2 regions of the Lysinibacillus sp. NPDC056220 genome follow, and region 2 is predicted to be linked to the other one. Evidence: riboswitches for the same ligand, from Rfam matches in the RefSeq annotation. Region 2 holds a riboswitch; the other holds the start of a gene.
The links. Region 2 has a riboswitch for cobalamin ahead of ACOZBY_RS00775 (glutaredoxin family protein). Riboswitches for the same ligand answer to the same signal wherever they lie in the genome.
Positions count from the first base shown of each region.

Region 1: linked by a shared signal. The riboswitch ahead of ACOZBY_RS08545 ((2Fe-2S) ferredoxin domain-containing protein) and the one ahead of ACOZBY_RS00775 (glutaredoxin family protein) in region 2 are both predicted to bind cobalamin.

Region 1 covers NZ_JBMOXD010000002.1:709,574-720,221, forward strand. Annotated here, with positions in the region: gene ACOZBY_RS08520 (S8 family serine peptidase) at 1-1,749, opposite strand, end outside; gene ACOZBY_RS08525 (energy-coupling factor ABC transporter ATP-binding protein) at 1,907-2,755, opposite strand; gene cbiQ (cobalt ECF transporter T component CbiQ) at 2,752-3,528, opposite strand; gene ACOZBY_RS08535 (energy-coupling factor ABC transporter substrate-binding protein) at 3,531-3,803, opposite strand; gene ACOZBY_RS08540 (energy-coupling factor ABC transporter permease) at 3,805-4,551, opposite strand; cobalamin riboswitch at 4,697-4,881, opposite strand; cobalamin riboswitch at 5,140-5,321, shown strand; gene ACOZBY_RS08545 ((2Fe-2S) ferredoxin domain-containing protein) at 5,464-5,835, shown strand; gene cobJ (precorrin-3B C(17)-methyltransferase) at 5,840-7,507, shown strand; gene ACOZBY_RS08555 (sirohydrochlorin chelatase) at 7,522-8,451, shown strand; gene cobK (precorrin-6A reductase) at 8,448-9,209, shown strand; gene ACOZBY_RS08565 (precorrin-8X methylmutase) at 9,222-9,881, shown strand; gene ACOZBY_RS08570 (cobalt-precorrin-5B (C(1))-methyltransferase) at 9,881-10,648, shown strand, end outside.
Region 2 covers NZ_JBMOXD010000001.1:155,519-166,166, forward strand. Annotated here, with positions in the region: gene ACOZBY_RS00750 (hypothetical protein) at 66-332, opposite strand; gene dut (dUTP diphosphatase) at 492-929, opposite strand; gene nrdF (class 1b ribonucleoside-diphosphate reductase subunit beta) at 941-1,909, opposite strand; gene nrdE (class 1b ribonucleoside-diphosphate reductase subunit alpha) at 1,897-3,990, opposite strand; gene nrdI (class Ib ribonucleoside-diphosphate reductase assembly flavoprotein NrdI) at 3,987-4,346, opposite strand; gene ACOZBY_RS00775 (glutaredoxin family protein) at 4,343-4,567, opposite strand; cobalamin riboswitch at 4,685-4,862, opposite strand; gene ACOZBY_RS00780 (NAD(P)/FAD-dependent oxidoreductase) at 5,388-6,293, opposite strand; gene ACOZBY_RS00785 (chitobiase/beta-hexosaminidase C-terminal domain-containing protein) at 6,760-10,648, opposite strand, start outside.

The sequences.
Region 1 (10,648 bases), on a different contig from region 2:
ATCCTTTTGTTGATCTTTAGACAGTAGGGTATAGTTTTTTCCTGCCGTATTGTATGGGAACTTTTTAATAGACTCCATTGAAGACTTATTTAATGCATCGATTGGTAAATCTGAGTTTTTCGTAGTTTGTGCTGTAAAGATATAAGTAGATTTGCCTTTTAAGCTATAACTACCATTATGATCTTTCACACCAATTAACAATGTTCCTTTTTGGTCTGCTTTAAAGAGGTGACCTTCTTTTTTTCCTACACGAACATCATTAACTTTAATTGGCTCTACTTCACCCTGCTTGTTAGTAGGGTAGAAGTATAAATCAAAGGCATAGTCGTATTGTTCAGCACCTTTTAAAGTTAGCTGTGCATATTCATTTGCCTCTAAATCAACCTTATACCATTTTTTTTCATCTTGCTGCTCGAAAACACCTTGTTCGATATTTAATGTATTTTTGGCAAGAACTTTGGCATTTTTGATACGCTCTTCTTTGGATTCAGAATAATGTTTAGGTAATTTATTTAAATCGAACTGTAAGGCTTTCACAGGATCGACAAGCCCATGACCATAAGTAAGGTCATAACCTTTTTTACCTAAATCTTGTGCTGTCATTTCAAGAATTGCTTCAATCTCATGTGGCTTTAAATTCGGATGCTTTGATTTAAGTAGGGAGACGATGCCTGCCACTACAGGAGATGCCATGGAAGTACCACTAAACTTGACAAAAGATGATCCTTTTTTCTCATCGTGTACGGTACTGTAGATGTCTTCGCCAGGAGCCACGACATCAACAGAAGGACCGTAATTGGAATAGCTGGATAGTTTATTTCGATCATTCGTGGAACCAACACTTATAACGCCTTCATAGGAAGCAGGGAAGGAATAGTCATCCGTCGACTCATTTCCAGCGGCTGCAACAATCGTAATTCCACTATCAATAGCTTTTTGAACAGCATCCTGCATAAGTGGGGATTCACCATAGCCTCCAAGACTCATATTAATGACGTCCACACCTTGCTCAATGGCGTACAGAATACCTTGTGCAATGATAAAATCATTTGCTCCTTCTTTTCCGTTAAAGACATCAATAGGTAGTAGCTTCGCTTGTGGATTAATTCCATGTCCACCAATACCATTGTCTTTGGCTGCGGCAATAATCCCAGCAACATGTGTCCCATGGTCACCTGGATAAGATGTATTTGCCGGAGCAGCTGCATTATAAGGTGTGAGTACTTGAGATTTTAGGTCGGGATGTTTAAAATCAACACCCGAATCGATGACAGCTACTGTTACGTCATTTTCCCCAGCTAATGCTAATGCCTGATCCATTTGCAAAAGGCTTAGATGATACATATCTTTTATCTTTGGGTCAGCCTCTTTGTTGAAAGAATGATAGACATAACTAGGGGATACACTTGTAATCCCTTGCTGCTTTAAATAGTAAGAGACGGCTTTTTCAATGGATACACCTTTGTTAAGTTGAATCACATCATAGCCTAATGAAGGAATAGAGCGGATGACCTTGGAGCCAATTTTTTTATGTACGCTTTTATCAAGGCCGGAATGCTTGATAATAATCGTATCTTTACTCATCCATTTGTCTTCAGTTTTAAGATTCTTACCTGCATGTTGTGAATTGCTTGCTAATACGTTCTTCGCTGTTTGATGTGGTGCCTCCTCTGCAAAAGCTGAAGCCACAGGAACCATTAGCGCAGCGGATGCTGCGACAGCGACTGATTTTTTAAACCAACTTTTCAATTGTATCTCTCCTTGATGTTCTATAATAGGTCTCGACTATACTAATACGGATAAGCGATAGAAAAGTTTCGTAAATGAGGAAAATTTTTCTTCGCAATTTGAAAAATCGAACAGTAAAGGGATGAGCTGTCCGTTATTTTATTATTAATAATGCTTATTAAACCTGAACGGGTAGCTGTTCGATCAATTGTAATAAGTCATGCTTAGAGCGAGGAACTGAAATATTTTCTTGCCATAATTTCTTTTTTTGTAGAGCCATGGTCATTTCAAAGACCCATGGTCGCTCAAGATGTGCCCGTTTTAGCAATTCTTCTTCATAGAACAGGGCGATAGGATCACCATGATAAATAATGTTTCCTGCCTCCATGACGATGATGTGATCCGCCCATTCATAGGCAAGGGAAATGTCGTGAGTAGCAGCGATAATCGTTCGTTCACAGTCTTCTAATTTGGCTAAGTACTGAAAAACCTGAGAAGCATAATAGCTATCAAGACCAGCCGTTGGTTCATCTAATAAAAGGACAGCCGGTTCCATCGCTAATACACCTGCCATTGCCACACGTTTTTTCTGTCCTACACTTAAGAAGTGAATCGGTTTATCAAGTAGCTCTGTTACTTCAGTTTGTGCCACAGCCCAGGCTATTTTTTCTTCAATTTTTTCCGTAGACCAACCTAAATTCAATGGACCATAGGCTATATCTTGCTTAACGGTTCCTGAAAAAAGCTGATTATCAGCATCTTGAAAGACAATTCCCACCTGTTGGCGAAGTGCTTTTAATGCTTTTCTACTATATTGAAGTTCGTTCCCATTAAATGAAATGGTTCCGGCTGTCGGTTTCAAAATGCCATTAAGATGTTGAAATAAAGTGGATTTTCCTGCTCCATTATGACCGAGTATAGCGATTTTTTTCCCTTTTGGAATGTCTAGTGAAATATCTGTCAAAGCCTTTGTTCCATCTGCATAGGTATAAGACAAATTAGTCAGTTGAAAATAATATGCTGTCATGAGAAGTATCCTCCATATACGATAAGGAATAAAAAAATAGCCATCATGCCGAGCCAGTTTTTTTTATTATAGACGGCCGTTTCGTGCCAATAAACCGTTTCACCGCCACGTGCCTGCATGGCATTGTTAAGCTCTCGACTACGCTGAAACATTTCAATAAACAACGCTGTAATCAGCATAGACATCGAACGTAACCATTGCATGGGTGAATGATGGCCAAGGCGGGCTTGCTGGGCTAAATGAATTTTTTGCATGCTTTCGAAAAAAATAAAAATAAAACGATAGGTGAGTTCTACTAACTCAACTAATAAAGGAGGGAGCCTCCATTGGCGAAGCACATAACAAATCTCTTGTACAGATGTTGTTAAAATTAAAAAATATAAGCAGCTTATACTGCCGAGTACGATAAAGAATAGCTGCTGTGCGGTAGCGATACTGGCTCTCCCAATAAAAATTGTCCAGCTCATATACGTAAATGATCCCATATGGGCTGGTAATACATGCGTTGCTGGCGCTATCGAAATTAGGATGGAGATGAGACTTGTGAATAAGAAAAATCCTGGTAGTAATAATAGCTTCGCATAGTATTTTAGTGGGATTGTCGCACCCCAAATGATAAAAGCACTCATTACAAAAAATGTAATGAGTGAAAGTCGTTCCTCTCTCATAATAAGCGTGAATAAAAGTAGTCCTAATGAAAATATCATTTTTTCTAGAGGATGAACGTACGCTAGCTTATTGAGATACGCATACTTATCAATGAGTAACATCATTCTTAACCTTCTTTATGCTTGCCACGCATATAGCCGATAAAGTAGCCGATAAAACCAGCACCAATAGCTGCTTGTAGCACGAATAATAAGCTTTCAATTTCACCACTGGGCGGTTCCCATAAACTATCAAACCATGGCTCATACTCTGCATTAATCTCTCCAATGGCAGCTTCGGCTTCACCATCAGCTCCGCCAAATTCTGCTCCCTTTTGGACGAAGAGCGGGATAATGGCCAATAGCACTACAATCGCTAATAGTAATAAATTTCGTTTCATATTAGTGCGCCTCCTTTGTAGAGAAAACACGTAAAGACTTTAATTCGCTAATATTATATTTTTTCATGAAGTTCATGACAATAACTGTTAATATCCCTTCACTCACAGCTAACGGGATTTGTGTTAAGGCAAAAATACTTGCGAACTTTGTAAATGAAGCCATAAAGCCACCGACTTCAGATGGGAAAGCAAGTGCTAATTGAATAGAAGTCACCACATATGTACCTAAATCCCCAAGCATAGCCGCAAAGAAAATAGCTAATGAAAACGATAACCCCATTTTTTGCGCCCCTTTAAATACAAAGTAGACGATAAACGGACCTACGATAGCCATCGAAAATGCATTAGCCCCTAATGTTGTGATTCCACCATGTGCTAAAAGTAAAGATTGAAATAATAAAACAATTGTCCCGATGACACTCATCGCTAACGGTCCAAATAAGACTGTTCCGAGACCTACCCCTGTTGGATGTGAACAGCTCCCTGTAACTGAAGGGATTTTTAAGGCTGATAGAACAAAGGCAAACGCACCAGACAGTCCCAGAATCATTTTTGTTTCTGGGTTTTCTTCGATTGTTTTACGAATAGAGCGCAATCCTAAAATAATAAATGGGACGGAGATTACCCACCAAAAAATAGCCCATTCGATTGGTAAAAAACCTTCCATGATATGCATGGCGAAGGCACGTTTTGGCACCATTAAAAAAGCCAATACAAAATAACTAAGTTTCCACCAAGACAGCTTCAATTTTCTTCCTCCAAACTATAAATAGATTTTTAGAATGTAGCGTGCGTAATAAAAAAAGCACTTTTCCGTTGTTGGAAAAGTGCATAGCTAAAAAAGCAAATAACATTCTCATCTGCTAAGCCGCACACCTATCCTCGTAGGATGAAACGATCACATATTTTCGGCAGGTCTCCTGGCTCTAGTTCAACACTTTATAGGTCTTCCCATCCATTGGACAGTGACATTTTCTATAAAGCTCCCTATTACAGTGGCGGGACCGCGCCGGACTTGAACCGGCTTCCCTTTTAAGTAAAATGACGAGCATTTTACACCAAAAATAGTAAGTTGTGAGATTTCACGACAAAGTGTACCACGAATTTCCATAAATATGCTATACTTTTTTATAAAAATTTTGAAATAGACTATCAATGTCGAAAATTCTGATTACTAAGGATTTTGAGAATAAAAGGGAACAACACCAATTTTAAATAACCAAAAACTCTCTGATAAAATTGATAAATTTGTCATGAATTTTTAAAGAAATATTGAAATTTTAAAATAATAAGATATGATTAAGACAGTTTTCTATTAAATATACAATTAAAAATTTCATATAAAACGTCGATAAGTGCTCGAAAAACTCGAGATAATAGGGAAATTGGTGAAAGTCCAATACAGCCCCCGCTACTGTAATAGCTGATGAAATCGCAATGCCACCTGTGCAAACTAGGGAAGGTGCGACAGTAAAATGAAGCTTAAGTCAGGAAACCTGCTTATCAGATTGTGCATGCAAACTTTTCGGAGGGAGAAGTTGAAGCAAAAGCGAGGATCTGTCTTTCAGTCTATTCGTTTTTATTTGGCTTCTACAAACCTTTACTCTTCGGGAGAGTAAAGGTTTTTCTTTTTCCAAAAGCAAAAGAGGGGAGACATAAAATGACAACGTGGAATTTAGAGGGGATGAAAACACATCTCTTTATTTGCAATGGCAGTAGCTGTATGAACAAGGATGGAGAAGAAATTACCCAAGCTATACGGGACGAAATACAGCGAAACGCACTAGATAAAGAAATACATACGACAAGAACACGCTGTAATGGACGATGTAAGGATGCTTGTGTGGTTATTGCTTACCCCCAGGGGAATTGGTACCGTGTACCATCAACGGAGCATGCTAGAACACTTGTACAGGATTTGCATCATGAATCCTTACATAACGATCATGTTTATACACTTCGGGAAGGGACATTGCAGCGAACAGCGCAAACGACAGCCATTAAAGGGATTGAAAAGGTGAAAGAGGGGTAAAAACATGGCGCAAAAAGGGAAAATTTTCGTAGTAGGCTTTGGACCTGGAGACTTTAAGCATATTACGACACGTGCAGTAGAGGCTTTACAACAAAGTGATATGATCATAGGCTATAAAACCTATGTTGAGCTGATTCAAGATTTAGTGAGTGCAAAATCTATTGTCAGTACAGGCATGACAGAAGAAGTGTCCCGTGCTCAGGAGGCAGTTCGTCAAGCAGAGGCAGGAAGTATAGTTTCGGTCATTTCGAGTGGAGATGCGGGCGTTTATGGTATGGCGGGATTAGTGTATGAAGTTTTAATTGAGCTAGGCTGGACAGAGGCAACTGGTATTGAAGTCGAGATTGTCCCGGGTATTTCAGCTATCAATTCATGTGCTAGTTTACTTGGTGCACCGATTATGCATGATGCTTGTACCATTAGTTTAAGTGACCACCTCACTCCGTGGAATTTAATTGCGAAGCGTGTGGAAGCTGCAGCAATGGCCGATTTTGTCATTGCTCTATACAATCCTAAAAGCGGTCGCCGTACAAGACAAATTGTCGAAGCACAGCGAATTCTTTTAGAATATCGTTCACCTGACACTCCAGTAGGGCTTGTGAAAAGTGCCTATCGAGAACGTCAAGAAGTGACGATGACCACATTGGCAGACATGTTGGAACATGATATCGGTATGCTGACAACCGTCATTATCGGAAACTCATCTACGTTTTTCTATGATAATAAAATGATTACGCCACGTGGCTACCAACGTAAATATACACTTGGCGAGGAAAAGCAGCCATTACGTCCACATCAACGTTTACGGGAAGAAAATGAGCCATGGGCGATGAATCAAGAGACAGGAACAGCACGCAATGACTTTGCGGCAGACCCCAATGCAGGGCGAATGAATAAACCCAGTGTAGCCGTTATGCCAAAGCCGAAAAAAACGGCACTTGAAATGGCTACAGCGGCACTTGCAATGGTAAAGGGAACAAATGCTATCAAGGTTACTCCAAAGCTTGTACAACAAAAAATAGAATCCATTTTTGAATTAGCAGTGAGCCCTGGAGTGGCCAATAAATTTTTTACACCACAGCAAATGATGACGTTAGCAGAGGTCGTAGGCGAAGATGGATCGATGGAATACACACCAGATCATCAAATCCATTTAAAAATACCTACAACTACGCCTGAACGCATCACTGAAAAATTACAGCAAGTAGGCTTTTTATTAGCACCAATTGGTGATGTATTGTCGTTGAAGGCTTGCGATTTTTGCTACGGTGAAAAAGCAGATTCCATACCATATGCGGAGGAAATTCAAGAAAAGCTTGGTGGTCTGTCTTTACCGAAAACATTAAATATTGGCTTTAATGGCTGTGGGATGGCTTGTTATCGAGCAGTATTTGACGATATTGGGATTGTCTATCGTAAAAGTAAATTTGATGTCTTTATTGGAGCGAAACCAGTCGGACGTACGGCTCATGCAGCACAGCCTGTTGTAGAAGGCTTGGAGCCTGAACAATTGATTCCTTTAATTACAGATATTATTGAAGAATATAAAGCCAATGCGCATCCAAACGAACGCTTATTTAAATACTTCAAGCGTGTGAAAAAGATATTGCATTTTACGTATCAAGATATGTCTTCCAAAATAAAAATAGAGCCAGCTCCGTGCGGCGACTAGTGAGGAGAAAAGAGATGAAAGCTATATTATTTGTTGGCCATGGTAGCCGTTTAGCAGCAGGAAATGATGAGGTACGTACATTTATCGAGCAAATGACATCTCGCATTGATGAACAATATCTAGTAGAAACATGTTTCCTAGAATTTGCTTCTCCTAACATTGAAGAAGGTATTACAAATTGTGTGAAAAAGGGTGCTACAGAGGTACATGTAATCCCGATTATATTACTTCATGCAGGTCATTCCAAGCTACATATCCCGGCAGAAATCGAGCATGCCCGTGAGCATTATCCGAATATCACATTCACATATGGTCAAACAATTGGCATTCATGAAGAAATATTTGCGATATTACAAGATCGTTTAGTTGAAATTGGATTTAATACAGAACAAGAACAGGAAGATACAGCCGTTTTATTAATTGCTCGAGGTGGCAGTGATCCTTATGCAAATGGGGACTTTTATAAAATCACACGATTGCTATGGGAAAAACTACCTGTTAAATACGTAGAAAGTGCCTTTATGGGTGTAACGGACCCACGTGTTGAAGAAGGCATTGAACGCTGCGTCAAACTAGGTGCTAAGAAAATAATCATGCTTCCTTACTTTTTATTCACTGGTATTTTAATGGAGCGTATGCATGTTATGTGTGAGAAATTCAATGAGCAATTTCCTGCATGTGAAATTCAAATTGCCAACTACTTTGGCTACCACGAACGTTTACAAAATGTTTTATTAGAGCGTATTGAGCAAGCGATGAATGGTACATCTACAGGTATGCAAGATCTTGAAGATTATCGTGCTTACGCTGCTATTCATGGACATGCACATCATCATCACCATCATGATCACGATCATGGACATGACCATCATGATCACGATCATGGACATGACCACCACCACGACCATGACCATCATCATCATGAAAAGGAGCCCGTTAAATGATTTTCATGTTAGCAGGGACGAGTGATGCAAGAAATCTGGGCCTTGAATTGCAAAGTACAGGTCATGCTGTAACTGCCACTGTTGTGACGGAATCGGCAGCCTCTAGTCTTGCTGACGTTGGCTTGCCTTCCTTAATAGGGAGACTAACAGCGGAAGAAATGGCGACTATTATAATGGAACAAGGCTTTCAATTGGTCGTAGATGCCTCTCATCCATTTGCTGAAGAGGCATCGAAAAATGCTATGGCAGCAGCTGAAAAAGCGCAAGTACCATATATCCGCTATGAACGTGCCCATGAGCATTATGCTCACCCACTTATTACAGTTGTAAAGGATTATGAAGAGGCGGCTCAGTTAGCAGCTGAAAAGCGTGGTGTCATTATGCTGACAACAGGCAGTAAAACGCTTGCTACATTTACGAAAGTTTTACAAGGCTTAGAAAACACAAGAGTCATTGCTCGTATGCTCCCACGACTTGACAATATGGAAAAATGTGAGGCGCTCGGTGTCGCACAGCGAGATATTGTAGCCATTCAAGGCCCATTTTCAAAGGAATTAAATGAAGCATTATTCCGTCAATATGGAGTGACCTTAATGATCACTAAAGAAAGCGGCAAAGTGGGCTCGGTAGACGAGAAGCTAGAGGCAGCCCTTGCCTGTTCTATAGAAACAATTCTTATTGCAAGACCCAATATTAAATATGGCCAACAATATTCCACTTTTGAAGAAGTGTTACAGGCTGTAAAACATACACTTTAGGAGGCAATAACAATGGATTTTAAAACTGATTTCAAACCATTAACAGTAGACCCAGATAAAATTTACGATTACAGTTTCTCAATTATCGCAGAAGAAATGGGGGAGCATAACTTTTCAGAGGATGAATGGAAGGTTGTGCGCCGTATTATCCATGCATCTGCTGACTTTGAGCTAGGTCGTAGCGTTATTATTACACCAGGAGCACTTGAAGCAGGTGTTAAGTCTATTCTGGCAGGGCGTCATGTAATTGCGGATGTGCAAATGATTGAAAGTGGTTCTGGTAAAAAACGTTTCCAAAAACATGGTGGCGATTTACATTGCTATATTGCGGATGAGGATGTATCTGTAGAAGCGAAAAAGCAAAATACAACGCGTGCCATTATATCGATGCAAAAAGCCTCAAAATTACATGAAGGCGGTATTTATGCTATTGGTAATGCCCCAACTGCATTACTAGAATTGATTCGTTTAATTAAGGAAGGCTTAGCAAAACCAGATTTAATTATTGGTATGCCTGTAGGTTTCGTGTCTGCGGCTGAATCGAAAGAGGAGTTGCTAAAACTTGAAGGTATTCCGTACATTACAAATGTTGGTCGTAAAGGCGGTAGTACAGTGACGGTTGCCGCATTAAATGCCATTTCACTTTTAGCGGATGAACAGGCGAAAAAATAATGGAGCGGAAGCCAAAAAAGGATCCTAAGGACATGCGTCACGGTTATACAACAGGAGCCTGTGCAACGGCAGTAACAAAGGCAGCTTTACTTGCCCTTATTACAAATGAAGAGCAAGAAACAAGCACGATTCATTTGCCAATAGGTAGGGATGCGACCTTTACTATTGAAAAATGCCTATTTGAAAACAATGCCGTCAGCTGTGAAACGATTAAAGATGCTGGTGATGACCCAGATGCCACACATCAGGCACTCATCGTCGGTACTGTGAGCTGGGCAGAGATACCTGGTATTCATTTAGATGGAGGGATTGGAGTCGGGCGTGTCACAAAGCCCGGCTTACCAGTGCCTGTTGGAGAGGCGGCCATTAATCCTGTCCCACGGAAAATGATTCACAGCACTGTTCAAGGTGTATTGGATGAATTTCAAATTACGCGAGGGGTTAACGTAGTGATTTCCGTACCTAGGGGCGAGGAGATTGCAAAAAAAACGTTAAATGGTCGTCTTGGTATACTTGGAGGCATCTCTATTTTAGGCACAAGGGGAACCGTCGTGCCTTTTTCAAGTTCTGCGTATATGGCTAGTATTGTACAGGCCATTAGCGTCGCTAAAGAGGCTGGCTGTGAGCATTTAGTAGTGACAACAGGTGGTCGCAGTGAAAAATTTGCGATGAAACAATACCCCCATTTACCTGAAGAAGCTTTTGTGGAAATGGGTGATTTTGTTGGCTTTACTTTAAAGCATTGTAAGCGACTCGGTATTAAACAA
Region 2 (10,648 bases):
AGTAGTACAAACGATGGTTTGTACTACTCATATACTTTTTATTTGATCTTAGCGAACAAACCATATTACTTGCTATCTATTTTTAAGACCTCCCAAATAGAATTATCTACTTCTATTGCTTGTCTATAGGGTAGCTCTCTATTAGCCTTCGCATTCCAATATGCCTCCCCGACAGGTTTATTACCTAATTCAAAATCTATACCATCCCACGTATCTTCACGAAATGCATAAAATGCCCAATGACAGCCATAATCATTAAAAATATCCATTAAATACTTGATATATTGATCCGCTCCAGCAACCATTCGGTTAATGCCAAACTCTTCTGCCATATTATCACCTCATATAAATCCTACTGAACCTACGTTACACAAATGTGACAACCTATGTTTAAATATAAATTGATTAGATTATTCTAGGGAAAAATAAAAAGGATTGAGTTCAGTACATACCAAACTCAATCCTTACAAACGCCTATTGAAAACTTAATCTTATTTTGTACCACTCGCTCCAAATCCCGAAGTTCCACGAACCGTTTGAGATAATTCATTAACTTCCAAGAGTTGAATAGTAGGGACAAATTGAATCACCATCTGGGCAATTCGCATAGATTTTTCTACGAAGAACGTATCTTGACCATGATTAATTAAAATTACACCGATTTCCCCTCTATAGCCTTCATCGATTGTTCCTGGGCTATTGAGCACTGTAATACTATGTTTTAAGGCTAGTCCACTTCTTGGTCGAATTTGTGCTTCCGTTCCTTTTGGTAATTCAATTTGAATTCCTGTTTTAATTAATTTAGTCCCACCAGCAGGTATCTCTACAGTTTCAATGGAATAGAGGTCCATCCCAGCATCGCCAGGGTTAGCTTGCATGGGTAGCATTGCATCTTCATGCATTCTTTTGATTTTTACTTCTACATTCATTGTTCTTCATCCTAACGATTAAAATTAAATGTGTCATCTGTAATTGGCGCTACTTTTGCCTTAGCATAGGTAGCCCCCTTTTGTGAAAAGAAATCATATGTGGAGCCCTCATTACGAATTCCATTCATAACGATTGGATTCACTTCTTCTTCAGGAAACATAGCTTCAAAACCAACATTCATTAAGGCTTTATTTGCATTATAACGCACATAGGCTTTTACCTCAGGCGATAATCCTGTCTCCGCATAAATGTCCTCTGTATATTTCATTTCATTCTGATATAAATCCAGCAGTAATTCATAGCCCCATAATTGTAAAGCTTCTTGCTTTTCTTTTGAAAATTGCTTATATAGATTTTGAGCAAAAAATCCTACTGCAACACCATGAATGGATTCGTCGCGCAAAATGAGGGAAATAATTTCAGCACTGTTTCTTAAAAAACCTTGCCCACCTAAGTATAATGGGTAGAAAAAGCCAGAATAGAAAAGGAAGGATTCAAGCATAACGGATGAAAACATCGCTTTCCATAAGCTCTCAGCGTCCCCTTCTTCAATACTATTATAAATATCCGCTATTTTATTTGCCTTATATTGTAAATATTCATTTTTCTTTACCCATTCAAAGAGCTCGTCTATTTCCTCGTTTGTACAAAGCGTTGTAAATATATAAGAATATGATTTAGCATGTATTGCCTCAAATGCATCAAAAACGGTTAATACAGCCTTTTCCTGTAAATCATCTGTATAAGCAGCAACACGATTCATCCCAATATTTGTCTGAACGGTATCCAGCAAGGTTAATCCTGCAAACACTTTTTTATACGTGTCCTGATGCTCAAAACTTTTCCACTGTTGAATATCTTTACTCACTGCAATTTCTTCGGGAAACCAAATTTGCTTCCATTGCTGGTCCCAAAAAATTTGGGCCAGTTCACTTGTTGCTTTGTTCCAGTTGACTGCCTCATACACTATATTTGACATGCTACACACTCCTCTAAGCTTTGTAATCGTTGACGAACATAGTAAACGGACTTAATCCCTTTAACCCATGCATAAATGTATACTTTAGCTAGTTGTTCTGTTGTCCAATTATCAGTGACATAAAGAGTCATTGAAATACCTTGGTCAACATGTTTTTGAGAAGCTGCGTATAAATCAATTAAATCATAAGGATCAACATCATATGCCTCTACATATAGATGACTGTTTTCATTTGTTAAATGTGGCATTGGATAAATTGTTCGACTATCTGCATAATCACGAACCTCTACACGTTCTGTACATGGAGAGATGGAGGCCGTACAGCTACGAATGTACGATATACTACCAGTTGGTGCTATAGCTAAACGATATGAATGGAATAAGCCATATTGCATAACATCTTGCTTTAATAATTCCCACATTTTACTAGTAATGATTGGAATGTTTCCGAGTGCTTTTAATACAGCAGGTGAAAGCTCTTCTTCAGTCTTATTTACATATTGATCAAAATAGATACCTGAAGCATAATCGCTATCTTCAAATCGATAGAACGTTTCTGCTTTTTCTTTAGCCATTTCCATCGATGATTTTAGAGAATAATAGTTCATTGCTTCCATAAAGCGGTCCATGAAATGAATAGAATCTTTCGAGCCATACATAATTCCCTCCGTAACAAGATGTCCATGGAGATTCATACACCCTAGACCTACTGAGTGCATTAATTGATTGGCTTTTGCGACCGACGGAACATTTTTGATGTGCGTCATTTGGGATACATTTGTTAATAAGTGCATAGCTGTATCGATTAATGCTTCAAAATCATTTACTTTACTCGCTGCGTGGATATCAATTGACCCTAAATTACACGACACATCTAACCCATATTCGTTAGGTTGATCTTGATCTGTGATAACACTAGTTTCTTGAACTTGCAAGATTTCAGTACATAAGTTTGACATTTTTACGCGACCGATATTTTTTAGTGGATGTACGTCATTAACATTATCATCAAAAATTTCAAAGGGATAACCGGATTCGAATTGAGCTTTTTTTACCTCTGTATAGAGTCTACGCGCATTCAAACGTTTAATTTTACGGATTTTAGGATTATCTAGTAGTTCATAGTACATATCAGAAATTGAAATTTCCGACATTCGTTTACCATATACTTTAAAAATATCATATGGACTAAATAACACTATATCTTTATCACGCTTCATCAGTTCGAAGAAAATACTTGGTATAATAATACCTGTTGATAGTGTTGCGAGGCGAATTTTATCATCAGCATTTGGTTTTTTTGATGAAATAAAATTCTCTATATCTGCATGGAAAATATTTAGGTAAACAACTCCTGAGCCATTACGCTGACCAAGCTGATTAGAATAACTAAAAGAATTTTCTAATAGTTTCGCCACTGGAATCACACCACTTGCACGATTTAGTATTTCTTTAATTGGATCACCTAAAGGACGTAAATCCGTTAAGTTGACCCCGACCCCTCCACCTAGACGTGATAGCTCTAAACAATAACCAATATTTTCAGCGATGCTATTCATGGAGTCATCCATGGATAATTTAAAGCAACTTACTAATTCGCCACGAGCTTTCTTCCCACTATTTAATGCAGTAGGCGTTGCAGGTTGATAGGCTTCCATCATCGCTTCTACAGAACGTTCTGCTAGTACCGTGTTCCCCTGTGCCAAGTACAAGGCAATAATGACAATCCGGTCCTCATATTTTTCTAAGATTTCTTCTCCATCACGACTTTTCATAGCGTAGCTGTCATAAAATTTGCTAGCACTCATAAATGATGGGAAACGGAAATTATAATCATACGCTTTTTTGTACAACTTTTTAATAAAATCCATCTCGTACATGTCGATAAAAGCTTTTTCGTAGTAGCCTTCATCAACTAAATAGCGGATTTTTTCCTCTATATCTATAAAGTAACGTAAACGTACGTTGACATATTCTAAAAAGTAGCGGCGCGTAGCCTCACGATCCTTTTCTAACTCTAGTAGCCCCGTTGTACTATAACGATTCAGTACGTCATTATTAAGCTTTAAATAAGTTTTCATCCCATTACCCTCGTTTCATAAAACGTTTGTATAGCTTCATAATCTGTTTGATTGCCGCGCAAATCTAATTTCCTCACTAATGGTACATGATAGGTAGTAGCAATTTTCTCTCCTGCTGCGCCAAATACATGATGTCCAAAGTTACTGTTGCCACTAGCAACTACTCCTTTACAAAAATCTCTGTTTTTATCTAAGAAACGTTGCACTTTTGCTGGAATGTCGCCTAAACCATCTGTGTATGTAATTAAAAGATAAGGCTTATTCAAGCTTAATTCCTCTGAGAGTTCAATAGATTCTGCCCTTAGTTTAGATACTACATTGCGGACATTTCCTGTACGACTAGCGTAAACGATCATAGTGTAATCATCTCAATACGAGAAACAATTTCCTGAACATCCCCTATAAATGTTTCATCCACCTCTAAAACAGGCACACTTAAAAAACCTGCATCAATAATTGTTTGTTTAGCTTGTTCATCGTGATCAATATTAACAATTTCTGCTTCAAGTCCTGCTCGTTGTAATTCGGATTTTACCCAAAGGCATTTTGGACAGATTGTTTTCGTATAAAGTTTCATAGTAATCCCTCTTTTCATAAAATAAAAAAGCTACCTCTTCTAAAGAGATAGCTTACATGGAAACGTTAACATACTAAAAATACTGACGTTCCCATCTCTTAATCCCCGAAGAAATGATAAATTTGTTTTATAAAGGCAGGTCTCCTGGCTTTGCTTCAATCTCTGATTTCCTTCCCATGCGAATGCACAGTGGTTACAATCATCGTCAGCTTTACAGTTGCGGGGACAGCGTCGGAATAGTACCGAACTTCCCTATTAAACTACATATAGTAGTACCTATACAAAACGAACACAATATATTGTTTTTCAATAGTTTTAAGTGTACCATCCTTTATATAAAAAGTAAATCGCGAAATAAAAGTTCATCAATTTGAGACTATTCATATTTTCTGACATAACCTTAATCGAAAGAGATAAAACATAATCATATAAAAATATAACTATAAAAAAATAGGAAGTTACATGCTGATCATTTATTTACCTAATAACGGAGGCCCAATTGAAATTTTATTCATAAAAAAGGCATCTTTCCATAATAGTAAAGATGCAATTATGACTAAAACTACATAATCGTCAACCCACTTTGAGAAAGATGTATATCATTCATCATACTCAATTTATCCTATCTTTGCAGATTTTTCGTTGTACTTGTCCCTTTGCAACTATTCATAATAAACAGGTACCTTTATCCAGTTATTCTGTATTCATAGTATAACATATCCAAGTTCTTTCTCTGTCCGCTCAACTAGGTATATTAACTTTATCCTTTATTTACAAAAATAGCTGATGAATTTTCTATACTCATCAGCTAACCTTTTACTTAAAACCTATCTATTGTGATATCCAAATTTATACTAGAGGCTGTCTTAAAACCTTCCGCAGCAGCGATCATTAAAGAAGAGGCACCCCCCTTTTCCGTTTCACCTGCAACATATATTCCAGCCGCTGTTGTTCGTCCAGTACCATCAGTAATAATTGTCCCATTTTCATCAACTTGGCAATTTAGCTGTTTAGCAAATTTATTTGGACGATAAAAATTAGGTACGACAAATCCACCACTTCTTAAAATATGTTCACCTGTTTCTAATTCAATACTAATTAAGTTACTATCTTCCCCATGCAAGTTTTTTACACATTCTGTATACAGTTTAATTTTTTTACGTTCAAATTCACTTTGAACGTTATCGGAAAGTTGATGACCATTCGTAAAAACGATTAAATCCTGTGACCAATTAAAAACCAATTTGGTCATATGTTTAATATGCTCCTCTTTTTCTGCTATGATAGCCAATGGCTTGTCTCTCAGCTCCCAACCATCGCAATAAGGACAGCTAAACAAGCTTTTACCATAATATTGTCTGATTTGCGGGAGGGGAAACTCCTCTTGTATTCCAGTAGCTAACAATACTTTTGCAGACATATATGATTTATTTTCCGAAGTTTTGACAAGAAATAAACCGCTTTTATCATCTTTAGTTATCTCGATAATTGTTTGATCTAACATAGATATAGATGGGTAAGATTTTATTTCTTTACTAGCTATATTCTTAAATTCTTGTGGCTTTATCCCATCTCTTGTTAAAAAACCATGCGACTCTTGAGTTACACGATTTCGATTAGTTCCATTATCAAATATAGCAATCTTTCTGCGCGCCCTTCCCAATGTTAAGGCAGCACTTAAACCAGCAGGGCCACCACCTATAATTACACAATCGTATTTATTCATCCTTTTTTCCTCCACATCAAAATATATTATAGACCTTTAATATCTGTAATTAAGGCAAAAGACACCGCAAAAGTTATATACCTTTTCAATTATGAGTCATTAAACCCTTAATGTTTAACTACCTCATTAAAGATTACGTAGCATAAAATAACGTTTAGTTTGTCGGGTCTTACCGCCCTATTAAAGACTTAACATATCTATAATATCTATTTAGTTTTTTTTCGTCAATTTTTTCGTTTTCATATTTAAAATACATAGGACCATCAAATATCTGCCGTTGAAAGAATTCTTGTCCACAGAAATGAATCTACTATAGGCTAGTTATGAATGAGGTAAAGTAAAAGCCACTCCAAAAGTTTGGAATGGCTAATTTTTTTACTGTACTTCATGAATACTGTCCATACTGTTTAATTATCAAAATAAAGTATGATTAGCATATGCTTTACATTGTTCCTGCAAGTAGTCATTACTTAAATTCAATTTCCTCTGCCGATGCCCCTTTTGTATACGTTATGGTCGATCCAGCAGGTAAATTACGGATTTCTTTTACATTTTTTCCTTCAATAATAATGGAACCAATTTTCGTACCTTTAAAGTCAATAATCGCATTTCCTTTTTTAGGACTGATCACTACAGTTTTGTTTGCAAATCCTTCGCCATGGAATTCGGCATATTGACTAAATACTGCAATGCCATTTTTAATAATGGTATTTTCCCCTAACGTTAATGAAATGCTTGGACGATTCACTATTAATTTACCAGTCTTGTAGTGATTAAAGCTATATACATTTTCAGGTACTATTGGTGTTGGTATTTCTTCTTTTCCTGCTTGCAAATCAATTTGAACTAATACAGGGTCATGATCCGATGCTCTGCCTTGTGCCTCTGTAAAGTTCGCATTCATATGAATTAGGTCAATTTCCGTAACATCCGCAAGATGATTCGAAACTAAAATATGATCCAACACTTGATTGTTCCCTTGGAAGAAGTACGTAAAACGATCTTGCTCTGGGGCTTTATCTATCATATTCGTTAAAACATCTCCTTTCAATGTTTCAAGTGCTGGTGTGAACTCAAAGTCATTCATGTCCCCTGCCACTATGAAATTTAAATTCGGATTTATGGCAAGTCCTTCATCGATAAAATCATTGATGGCCTGAGCAAGTTGAATACGTTTCTTAACTGATTCTAAAACTGGTGGCTGTGTTGGTCCCCAAAGTGAACCATCCCCACCTTTAGAATTTAAGTGAGCTCCGATAATAACTACACGTTCATCTTGGAATTCAAATTCCGCTGCAATTGGTTTTCGTGTATCTACAAATTTTGATGGATCAACAAAGCCAGGATTTAAAGCAAGGCTTCCATCTGCTGTCCATGTATTCGCTTGGTTGCCTAACCCTTTTATACCTGACACTAATGAAACACTTGTCGGATTATATAGATAGCCAACACGAATATTACCGCCTGGTGCACCGCCTACTGTATTGTTAATTGGCATGACATCAATCCAATCATAAGCAGGACCACCCGCAGCTTTTATCGCATGAATTAATCGCATGTAGCTTTCAGATGCATCTGCATTTCCTGAATCAATTTGACCATCGTTATCTTGAACTTCGACTAATGTAATAATATCTGGTGACTTCATATTATTTACAAATGTCGCTGCAATTCTGTCTACTTTTTCGTTAGATGTATTGGCAGGATTATTCGAAAAGTTTTCGATATTATAAGAAGCGACATTTAATTTGTCCGCTACTGGTTGAAGATGCGTCACTTCTTGTTGAAGATGTGCCTTTGTTACATTAGGAAAAACATTATTCGTGTTCAGTCGATAGCCATCTGTAAAGTTTTCTACAAATCCGATAAGCGGTTCATTAAAGCGATCCCCTGAATCATAATTTTTTCCAGCTACTCCTTCAAGCATAATTTTTTCCGGATTATAATCATCGGCTGCAATATTTAAACCGCCATTCACATTAAATGTATTATTTGTTGTGCTTGGTACAACAATTGGTGAATCATTATTGTACATTGGTCCAATCACTCTCGCCTCTGGGAACGATACTCGCATATACTCAATGGATTCCCAAAAATCGATGCCATCTTCTTGTGGATCAAAAATTGCCAAGCCATCATTATCAATAATTTTATTTGGCGGGAATAGATCCTCTCCTATCACAAGAGGCTCTGGAATTACTGCTTTACCTGTTTTTGTAATATTGGTTGCTGAAATTTGCGTATCTCTTAATCGAGAGTTGCCACCCGCTTCAGTTACATTTCCTGATACTTTAATAACGTCCCCTACTACTACATTATGTGCCGACTTACTTACCTTGATCGCTGTCGATTTTACGCCATCGAATGCTGTATCGCCTTCTTGCATAATGAAGCTACTTGAATTAATAACGAATGTTACAATTCCTTCTACATCATTTACTGCTAAATTGACATATGGTGATAGGTGGCTTGCCCCTTGAATATCGCTAATTGTGGCATTGTTAGTATCAATCATCTCATAAACAAATGTAGCAATCGCACTATTCGTTAAACCTTCTTTCACTGCAATCGCTTTAATCGTCAATGGCTGATTAACAATAATTTCCCCTGTATACTTTGTACTAGCTGTTGTTGGTGCAGAGCCGTCCAATGTGTAATAGATCGTTGCACCTTCTGTCATGGTAGAAAGCGTAACCTTCGTACCAGCTGTTATTCCACCAACGTGAGAAGCTTTGATATCCTGAACCTTTGTTACATCTTCAATAATGCGAAGCGGGAGGAGTTGATGGTTTGTATATTGACCAACAATGCCTGTAATTTCCCCATACGTTTTTCCACTTACTAAACCAGAGTCTCTTGTTTTATCATAAATAGCAAATGTGCCTGCATCATCAGTTCCGGTAAAGTTTTGACCTGAACCAGTAATAGCAACATTTTTAATGGTTACTAATTTCGATTCATTGTCTTCTCCAACCTCAATACTTTTAATAATATGTGCCTCTGGTATTGGAGAAGGAACAGGCATGCCAACAAGCGAAATATTCGTTAATTGCTTTAGTCCACTATATTCATCTACTTTACCTTGCACCAACACCCGATCACCGACTTTTGCAGTAAGACTATCTACAGGATAAATAGCTATCGCCGCTCCGTCTTCATCTTGAATGTGAGCAGTCGCTGTTTCTAATTTTGCTGTTACAATACCTGATACGGTTACCACTTGTCCTATTTCTTTATTACGTGCTTCCGTAATCGAAATATGGGTTGGTGCATCTTTAATTGTAAAATTAAAGGTCGTCATTCCACTATCGTTTAAGCCCGTTGCTGTAGCAAATGCTTTAATCGTCATTGCTTCATTTACAACAATGCCCGCTGCTGTATTATAAACCTCACTAGCTGTTGACGGTTCGGAACCATCTAACGTGTAATAGATTGTTGCATTTGGTGTATCTGTAGACAATGTTACCTTTGTACCTGCAAAAACTTCACCCGTTGCTGGAAAAGCTTTCACATTCGTTACTTCTGTAGGCTCATAATTTAATACTAATTGAAAGCTTTCCGCGTTTAACGTTTTTAACTGATATGCCCCGTTAAAAATGGAAGCAATCCCTGTCACTGTAATCACATCATTGTTATTGAACCCACCTGCTTCAAATTGAGAGAACTGATAGCCCGTACGGTTATCATGGCGAATTAAAAGCTCGTTATTTTCTGCATCAACTGCTTTAAACTCAAATGTTCCATACGTACCAGATGACGCTAAATCTTTAATCTTCACATTTTCCAGTGTAATTAACTTACCTTGTATACTGTCATCAATGGGTAGATTAACTATTTGTGGTGCTGGTGCTGTCCCTGAAGAAATGCGTTCAATTGTTGGCGAATTAAATTGAACTTCTCCACTAAATAAACTCGTTTTCCCTGTGATTTTGACAATATCTCCAACAGCTAAGCTCCCTGCTTCAGTTGAATTAGAGAAAACATATACCCCTGCAGACTCATCCTGTACATAGAAGGCCTTGCCACCCCAGCTACCAGGTGTTGCTGTAACGGTCCCTTGAATCTGAACTATACGGTCTGTTCCAACAGCTGCACGAGCTTCGGCAATTGTCCCTTCTGTGACAGAAGGATTAGTCGGTTCAGTCGGTTCTGTTGGTTCACTTCCAACGAACTCAATTGAAGTGGGTGATTTTAGCCCTGCATGACTACCAAAATATTTATCTAGTGTCCCTGTTATTTTAATTTTTTTCCCAAGATTACTTGGGTTTGTTTTTAAACCAAAGTTGGCTCTATATGAGCTTGGGGAGGTTGGTAATTGAATATACAGCATTTTCGTGACATCTGTTTCACCAGGT